DNA from 4 places in the Kribbella sp. NBC_01245 genome. Region 1 is predicted to be linked to each of the others. Evidence: riboswitches for the same ligand, from Rfam matches in the RefSeq annotation. Region 1 holds a riboswitch; each other region holds the start of a gene.
What was found. A riboswitch is a leader RNA that binds a small molecule or an ion and turns the genes downstream of it on or off. The one in region 1 is predicted to bind cobalamin.
Positions count from the first base shown of each region.

Region 1 (2,193 bases):
ACCGGACCTTGTCGATGTGCAGCAGATACCGGTCGTACAAGGTCTGCAGACCGAGGAACGCGAACTGCAGATCGCGCTCGGGCCGGATCGCCTCGGCCAGCCGGCCCAGGTCGAACGTCGCCAACTCCGGATCGAGCAGCCCCGCCTCGATCCCGGCATCGACGTACTTCGGGAAATACTCGACGTACGCCGTGGCCATCTCGGCCTGACTCGCCTGCCGGGGTTCACCGTGGACCCGGCCGAGCGTCTCCCGGCGGATCTGGTCGAGCAGTAGTCGCGAGGCGGCGAAGCTGTACTCCGGCTCGGTCTCGACGAACGACCGCGCCGCCATCACCAGCGCCTGCTCGACCTCGTGCAGGGCGATGCCGTTGTAGCAGGAACCGAGCGTCTCGTTCAGGATCAGCTCGGGGTCGACCGAGTCGAGCCCGGCGGCCGCCTCGGCGATGATGACGCGCAGCCGGTCGAGATCCAGCGGCGCCGTACTGCCGTCGATCGCGCGCACCGTGATGACGATCGGCGCGGCCGTGTCGAGCTCACCGGCGTCGGCGGGTACGCGGGCCTTGGCGCGCTCCTCGCGGTACAGCACGTAAGCCCGGGCGACCTGATGCTCACCCGCGCGCATCAGCGCGAGCTCGACCTGGTCCTGGATCTCCTCGACCTGAACGCTCGGGCGGCCGGCAGCGCGCTTGCCCAGCGCCTCGACCACCTGCCCGGTAAGGGTGGCGACCAGGTCGCGAACGCGATGGCTGGCACCCGCGTCCGCGCCTTCGACGGCCAGGAAGGCCTTCGACAGCGCGACGCCGATCTTGCCCGCGTCGAACGCGGCGCTCCGCCCATCACGCCGTACGACGGTCAGGTCCTGAGTTGTTGCGGTGCTTCGGGAGGCCGAAGTGGTGGTCACAAGCTCTCTCTCCTCGCGAGCCTTGGCGGCCCGGAGCCTGCGGGACGGAGAGCACACGACGAGACGGCAGCGCCCATGGCGACGCGGCTGCACATCACGTCCGCGCAGCCCACCCACGAGGCCTCGGACAGCACGTACCGGCGGTACGCGCGCTGATGGCAGGTCTTCGGACTCACGGGCATGCCTGATACCAGGCGCTCCTACCGGCCGTCGCTTCCCGGACCAAGTGCTTCCAGTGCTGTTGACGACTTTCGTTCCCGTTCACCGCTGCGGGGCAGTTCCGGTTTCACACCGGATTCCCTCTTACCCCTGAACCCCTACACCTTGTGGTATAGATCGCCCAGGACCACCAGTGGTTGTGATGCTATCCCGCCTCAACACTTTCGCCCCGCACATCCTCCTCGCGTGTCGCGGTACCAGATCAAGCCGCCAGGGCGTGCAGATCCTGCAGCGTCATGATCTCGGAACCGTGGTGGATCAACTCCCGATTGAGGTGCAGCACCACATGCCCGAACGGCGCCGCCGCATCCAGCCCGGTGGCCTGGCTCAGCCCGATCGTCATCACCTCCTCCTCAGGTAACTCGGCGATCGACTCCTGCCACGCGTCGACCCAATGCGTCAGCCACGCGACGGCGTCCCGCGCGTTGCCATGCAAGGTGATGTCGGTCCGGCTCTGCCTGCTCTCGCCGAACGTCCACTCCCAGCGCTCGAAGAACGTCTCGGTCAAATGCGCGATCAACCACGCGATCGTCCGCGGCCCGCGATGATCCGGCTCAGCCGGCCACTGCGCCGCCCACTCGCCACTCCCATGCAGCCGGAACCGCCCCGGATAGTGCCGCCGCACAATCGTCAACGCCTCGTCACTCGGCCGCCAGAAGTACTGCTCATCAGTCAACTCGGCCAACCTGCCCGACAACACCAACCAGCTGAACCCCAACTGCCCTCGCACCATCGCCATAGCCGACTGCTGGTGCAGAATCTCCCAGTCAAATGGCTCCGGCATCCCACTTCTCCTCACCCCGCGTCGAACGTATGTTCGAATCATGCCTCGCCCGCAACGTCGAAGTCAAACCCCCGCGTGTCGATCACCCGTTCGAGTATGCCCATCTGCTATGCGCGGTTTCAAACGACTGACCTTTGCAGCTAGATGCAAACCATGGGACTTGTTCTGGTGCCCGTTCGACCGTTGGTGACGGACTGTGGTCAGCCTGAGCGGCTGAGATCGACGGCTGCCGACGCGGCTGCGCCGTGAATTCTGCACGTAGGCGGCGCGCCACGCGGTAAATGGTTGC
Region 1 is NZ_CP108487.1:8,463,442-8,465,634, forward strand. Features, by position in the region: gene OG394_RS38955 (ribonucleoside-diphosphate reductase subunit alpha) at 1-901, opposite strand, end outside; cobalamin riboswitch at 1,042-1,267, opposite strand; gene OG394_RS38960 (DinB family protein) at 1,323-1,904, opposite strand.

Region 2 (2,193 bases), 3.4 Mb from region 1:
GCCAACGCGGCCAGGAGACCAACCGCGCGGTTCACTTGACCAGGTCGGGATGGATGATCTTGGCGATCAGCTCGGTCGTATGCGCACCCCGCACACCGGCCGAGTGATGCGCGAACAGGAACGGCTTGACCCGCTTGTTCTTGACGGCCTTGAGGTTGGCCAGCGCCGGGTTGCTCATCAGCGCGGCGATCTTCGCGGCACTGTCCGCCTCGGTCATCCCCGCATCGCAGCAGTCGCTCACCAGCACGTAATCGGGATTGCGCTTGATGAACTCCTCCATGCTGATCTTCACGTTCCGCTTGGAGGTCAGATCGGCGAAGGCGTTCACCCCACCGGCCTGCCGGATCAGCACCGTGCCGAAGTCGGGACCGCCCGACACCGTCACGCCGCCCTCGAGGTTCGCGCGCAGAATGGCGACTGTCGGCCTTTTGGCGGCGGCGACCTTCTTCTCGACGGCCGCGATCCGGGTCTTCTGGTCCGCGATCACTTTTTCGGCCTGGCCGGAGACGCCGAAGATCTTGCCGAGATCGCGCAGATCGGCGTACACGTTCTCCATCGAGACCGTCTTCGGGTCGATCGCCTCATCACCGAGGCCGTCCGCGGTCGGGCAGAGCGGGCTGAAGATCCACGTCTTCACGCCGAGCTCGCCCAGGCCCTTGCGACTACCGAAGCTGGAGTCGCTGCCCGCGCTGCTGAACACGTCGTTGAACCCGGACAGTACGAAGTCGGGATTCGTGCTGAGCAGCTCCTCGCGACTCGGCAGGTTCTTGTAGTACTTGCGGCTCTTCTGGGCTTCGGCGTACTCGGGCAGCACGACCGCGTCCAAGTACGCCGTACCGACGAGGCGGTCGGAGATGCCCAGCGCGTGCGCCATCTCAATGGCCGGCTGGTACGCCGCGAAGACGCGCTCGGGCGGGCCGTCGACGGTCACATCGAGCCCGCAGTTCTTGACCGTGATCGCGCCGGTTTTTGGTTTGCCACCTGCCTCCGCGGCACCACCGCAAGCGGCGACCAGGCTGAGCATGGTCGCGAACAGGACAGGTTTCAGCAACGCACCAACGGCCATGGGACCGCTCCTCCAGCACCTCGTGGACGGGTCTGACGCGTCGTAGCCGGTCTCCTGGCTGACGGGATACCGCGTTCATCGACAGGCCTTCCCAGCTGCCTTACGCAACCAGTGACCCCCTGCTGGCAGGGTTGTCGACGAACTTCCCGATCACAGTGGCGAGGGCCGCGCCGGTATCGCACCGGCTTCCCGAGCACCACGACGGCGCCACCGTAGCCCATCCCCCGGCCGTGGACTAAATGTCTATTGCTAGACTTATCGTATGGCTGAGCAGATGTACGTCGATCCGCGATCCGGGCGGGGTTACCCGCTGGAGGTCGCGCGCTGGCGCGGGGACGACGGCGCGCCCCTGATGGTGTCCGCGATGCCGGGCATCAGCCGGGAGCAGGTGCTGTCCGAGGTCCGGTCGTTGTGGCGGTATCGCGCGGCACTGCCCGAAGTGGTTGGCGCGGCGGTGAGCATGGGCGAGGGGTGTACGCCGCTGGTCTCGCAGCGGTGGGGCTCGGGCGAGGTGCGGTTCAAGCTGGAGTGGTTCAGTTCGACGGGCAGTTTCAAGGACCGCGGGACCAGCGTGATGATGTCGTACCTCGCCGGGCAAGGTATTACCGAAGTGATCGAGGACAGCTCTGGAAATGGCGGCTCCTCGGTCTCGGCGTATGCCGCTCGCGCGGGGATCCGGGCCCGCATCCTCGCGCCTGAGGGCACGTCCCCGGCGAAGGTGTTGCAGAGCCGGGCGTACGGCGCTGAGGTCTCGTTGGTGCCGGGTGATCGCGAGGCGACGTCGGCGCGCGCCCTGGTGGAGTCGGCTCACACGTACTACGCCAGTCACAACTGGCATCCGTTCTTCCTCCAGGGGACGAAGACGCTCGCCTACGAACTCTGGGAGGACCTCGGCTTCCGCGCACCGGATGCCGTCGTCACCGTGGCAGGCGCCGGCAGCATCGTCCTCGGGCTCGACCTGGGCTTCTCCGAATTGCTCGCGGCGGGCCAAATCTCTCGCCTGCCAAGGCTTCTCGTCGCACAACCCGAGGCTTGTGCGCCCATCGTCGGGGCGTTTGCCGACCGTCCGGTGTCGTTCGCGCCAACGATCGCGGAAGGTACGGCGATCCAGAAGCCGATCCGTCTGC
Region 2 is NZ_CP108487.1:5,075,952-5,078,144, forward strand. Features, by position in the region: gene OG394_RS22905 (ABC transporter substrate-binding protein) at 32-1,066, opposite strand; cobalamin riboswitch at 1,094-1,282, opposite strand; gene OG394_RS22910 (pyridoxal-phosphate dependent enzyme) at 1,329-2,193, shown strand, end outside.
Region 2: another riboswitch for cobalamin. It lies ahead of OG394_RS22905 (ABC transporter substrate-binding protein); the one in region 1 lies ahead of OG394_RS38955 (ribonucleoside-diphosphate reductase subunit alpha).

Region 3 (2,193 bases), 2.5 Mb from region 1:
CACTCCAGCTCAGCGACTCTCTCGCCACTGCGACCGTACTGGCCATCGGTGGTTCGCTCTTCGCCGCAATCGAGCCCCACTCACCGATGACCGCCTACCTCACGGCGTTCGGTCTCCCCGCCCTAATCGCCCTACTAGGCGTCTGGACGGCACGGCGTACCTAGTCCTTGGAGGCGCTGACCGCGATGCCGGCGCCGAGCCCGATGATCATCAGGCCGCCGGTACCGCCGACCAGTTCAAGTCGCTTGGGGGATCGGGCGAACCACTGGCGGGCAGTACCGGCCACTAGCGCCCACACGCTGTCGCTGACCAAGGCGATCAGTACAAAGGTCAGACCGAACAGCAGGATCTGCAGACCCGCGTGCCCGGCAGAGCGGTCCACAAACTGCGGAAGTACGGCCGCGAAGAACACGGCGGTCTTCGCGTTAGTGACCCCCACCAGAAAGCCCTGCCACATAGCCTGGCGTGCACGCGTGGTGGTGTTTCCGCTGGTCAGAGCCGCTACCAGCGAACGCCGTTGGCGAAAGGCCTGCACGCCGAGATAGACCAAGTACGCCGCGCCGGCGAGCTTCACGACCAGCAGTGCGACGGAGCTGGCGGCGATGAGCGTGCCAAGGCCGACGGCCACGGCGGCGAGCATGACGCCCGCACCGATGGCGTTGCCGGCCATCGTGAGCAGCGCCTCGCGACGACCGGCGGCGAGGGCTCGGCCGACGATGAACAGGACACTCGGACCCGGCACCACGATGATGATCAGAGCGGTGAGGGCGAACGCGAGCAAGTGCTGCGTGGACGGCATCGCCCCAGCGTAGATGCGCTTCGGCACCACCGCCTCACCTTTTGAGCGGTCTGGCCGCCTGAGCCGGCAGGGCGTGATGCATCACGCGTTGACCCGGGTGGGGGTGGGGACCTACGGTTCGAGAGCCATCTGCGATGTCATGAGGGAAACCGGTGCAAGACCGGTACGGCCGCGCCACTGTAATCGAGCAGCCGCTCGGAAGTCAGGACGCTCAGGCATCGCAGCCTTTCAATGGGGACGCGCATTTCCCCAGGAGGTTCACCGATGACTGTTCCCACGCCTGCCCGCGCCGTCGCCGCTCCGGCGATCTCGCTCCCGATCGCCATGCTCACCCTTGGCCTGCTGCTGGTGCTCGCCTACCTGGTCACGTTCGACCAGGGTGCGTTGTCCCGGTCCGGCATGCTCATGCACGAGCTGATGCACGACGGCCGCCACCTGCTCGGCGTCCCCTGCCACTAGAGCCGACGATCATGCGCACCTTCAGCTCCCTGCTGGTGCGTGGACTGATCGCGGGACTTTTCGCCGGCCTGCTGGCCGGAACCTTCGCGTACGTGATGGGCGAACCGCACATCGACGCCGCGATCGCCATCGAAGAGGCCGGCGCGCCCACGCACACGCATTCTGACGATCCCGCCGCTACTGAGGCAGAGGAAGAACCTCTGGTCAGCCGCAACGGCCAGCGGGCCGGGTTGTTCCTCGCGACCAGCCTGTACGGCGTCGCGCTCGGCGGCATCTTCGCGGTCGCCTTCACGCTGCTGCGACGACGCCTTCGCACCACCAGCGACTCGTACGCCGCCCTCGGGCTCGCCGCCGCGGGCTTCATCGGCATCGTGCTGGTGCCGTTCCTGAAATACCCGGCCAATCCGCCGGCCGTCGGTGATCCCGAGACGATCACCAAGCGCACCATCTCGTACTTGCTGCTCCTGGTAATCGGACTGCTCGCGGTCTGGGCCGGCGTCGCCGCCGCGCGCTGGGCCGAGGCCCGGTTCACCGAACCCCCGGCCTGGGTACGTCTTGCCTTCGGGACGGCGGCGTTCGCGGTCACGGTCATCGCCGCGTACTTGATCCTCCCGGCCGTCAACGAGGTCCCCGGCACCTTCCCGGCGACCCTGCTCTGGCAGTTCCGGCTGTCCGCGCTCGGCACCCAAACCGTGCTCTGGCTGTTGCTCGGATTCGCCTTCGCGGGACTCGCCGACCGCCGGCTCAAGCCGGTCGGCACGGTCGTACCGGCCGCCACGGGTGGTGTCGCCTGATCAAGCTCACGCTCGTCGCCCACGCACTGACTCCCGGCCTCCGGGGGATGGTGCTGGGCGGCGATGGTGAGCCTGATCCGGCCGGCCTCCGCGCCATCGGCCAGGTCATTGCCAAGGGCAACGGGTTCGACGCGGAGGCCG
Region 3 is NZ_CP108487.1:5,961,998-5,964,190, forward strand. Features, by position in the region: gene OG394_RS27200 (MFS transporter) at 1-164, shown strand, start outside; gene OG394_RS27205 (LysE family translocator) at 161-799, opposite strand; adenosylcobalamin (AdoCbl) riboswitch at 916-1,028, shown strand; gene OG394_RS27210 (CbtB domain-containing protein) at 1,064-1,258, shown strand; gene OG394_RS27215 (CbtA family protein) at 1,270-2,052, shown strand; gene OG394_RS27220 (histidine phosphatase family protein) at 2,100-2,193, shown strand, end outside.
Region 3: another riboswitch for cobalamin. It lies ahead of OG394_RS27210 (CbtB domain-containing protein); the one in region 1 lies ahead of OG394_RS38955 (ribonucleoside-diphosphate reductase subunit alpha).

Region 4 (2,193 bases), 3.4 Mb from region 1:
GCTCATCTTGATGGCCCGCGCGAATCGCGTCGGGCGCGGAGGCTGACCTATGGCACTCGAAGCGCAGCACCTCAATCTTGGGTACGACGATCGGCCGGTGGTCGCGGATCTCTCGGTCCGGATCCCGGCCGGCCGGGTGACCGTCATCGTGGGCGCGAACGCGTGCGGCAAGTCGACGCTGCTCCGCGGTCTGGCCCGGCTGCTCGCACCCCGAGGCGGCGTCGTACTGCTCGACCACGTGGACGTCACGCGGCTGCCCGGGGGCGTACTCGCGACCCGGCTCGGCATGCTGCCGCAACAACCCATCGCGCCGGACGGCATCACGGTCGCGGACCTGGTCGGACGCGGGCGTCATCCGCACCAGCGCTGGTTCCGGCAATGGTCGAAGCAGGACGAACAGGCCGTGCTCGATGCACTAAAGGCGACAGACACGCTGGATCTGGCCGATCGCTCGCTGGACGAGTTGTCCGGTGGGCAGCGCCAGCGGGTCTGGATCGCGCTCGCCCTCGCGCAGGACGCCGAGATCATGCTGCTGGACGAGCCGACCACGTTCCTCGACCTGGCGCATCAGCTGGAAGTGCTCGATCTCGTCCACGATCTCAACGTCGTACGGGGTAAGACGATCGTGCTGGTCCTCCACGATCTCAACCTGGCCAGCCGGTATGCGGACCACCTGATTGCTCTCAAAGGCGGTCAGGTGGTCGCCGAAGGCCCGCCGCGCGACGTGGTGACGGCGGAGCTGGTCGAGGAGGTCTTCGGTCTGCCTTGTGCCGTGATCGAGGACCCGCTGACCGGAACGCCGCTGGTGTTGCCAAAACCACGTCGCACAATGGCTTTGAACGACTAGGCTGGCGAGTGCTGAAGGTTCACCCGGTCAGAAACGGCTGGGTGAGGCAACAGGGAACCCGGTGTGAATCCGGGACTGCCCCGCAGCGGTGAACGGGAACGACCGCCGTCAGAAGCACTGGACTAGCGTCTGGGAAGCGACGGCCAGTAGGTCCACCGGTCGCGAGACCGGCCTGCCCGTGAGTCCGAAGACCTGCCTTCAAGCCCGTGCGCCGACCGGTGCGCGGGGGTCGCCGGTCCCGTGGGAGGGCCAGCCCGGGCTCGGCCGCGATGGCCGGTTCCGTCTCCTCTCTCGGCGTCAGGCGATCCGGCCGCACGCTCGCGAGGAGAGAGACGTGAACATCAACACCACTGTGCTGGGCTATCCGAGAATCGGGCCCCGGCGCGAGCTGAAGCAGGCCGTCGAGCGGTACTGGGCCGGCGACCTGGATGCCTCCGCCCTCGCCGACGTGGCGCAAACCCTTCGCCGGGAGACCTGGAACGACCTGGCCGGGCGCGGTCTGGACGTCCTGCCCGGCAACACTTTTTCGTACTACGACCAGATGCTCGACCACATCCAGCTGTTCGACGCCGTGCCCGGGCGCTACCGCTCGCTCGGTCTGACCGATCTGGACATGTACTTCGCGATGGCGCGTGGCCGGGACGAGGTGGCGCCGCTCGAGCTGACCAAGTGGTTCGATACGAACTACCACTACCTGGTGCCGGAGCTGGACGAGTCGACGGTCTTCCGCCTTGCGGGCGACAAGCCGCTCGCGGAGCTTGCCGAAGCGTCCGCACTCGACGTGAACACCCGCCCGGTGCTGATCGGGCCGCTGACGTTCTTGCTGCTCTCGAAGCCTTCCGCGGAGGCTGGTGCGTCCTTCCAGCCGTTGGATCTGCTGGATCAGCTGGTCGAGGTGTACGCCGAACTGCTCGCGCATCTCGCCGATGCCGGGGCCGAGTGGGTCCAGCTGGACGAACCGGCGTACGTCGCAGATCGCAGCCAGGCGGAGCTCGACGCGCTGTCCTCGGTCTATCGGCGGCTCTCCGCTCTGCCGAACCGCCCGAAACTCCTTGTAGCAGGGTATTTCGGCGACCTCGGCCCAGCCCTTCCGTTGCTCGCGGCAACCGATGTCGACGGTATCGCGGTTGACCTCGTGGCTGCGCCGTCCGTTCAGCTCACAGGTTTGCCAGGGCTCGCCTCAAAGCAGCTCGTCGCGGGCGTGGTGGACGGCCGGAACATCTGGCGAGCCGATCTCGGCGCGATCCTCACCACCTGCGCGACGCTGCTCGGGGCCTGCGCCGAGTTGACGATTTCGACCTCATGCTCGTTGCTGCACGTGCCGTACGACGTTGAGGTGGAGGCGG
Region 4 is NZ_CP108487.1:5,071,817-5,074,009, reverse strand. Features, by position in the region: gene OG394_RS22895 (FecCD family ABC transporter permease) at 1-46, shown strand, start outside; gene OG394_RS22890 (ABC transporter ATP-binding protein) at 50-847, shown strand; cobalamin riboswitch at 846-1,061, shown strand; gene metE (5-methyltetrahydropteroyltriglutamate--homocysteine S-methyltransferase) at 1,182-2,193, shown strand, end outside.
Region 4: another riboswitch for cobalamin. It lies ahead of metE (5-methyltetrahydropteroyltriglutamate--homocysteine S-methyltransferase); the one in region 1 lies ahead of OG394_RS38955 (ribonucleoside-diphosphate reductase subunit alpha).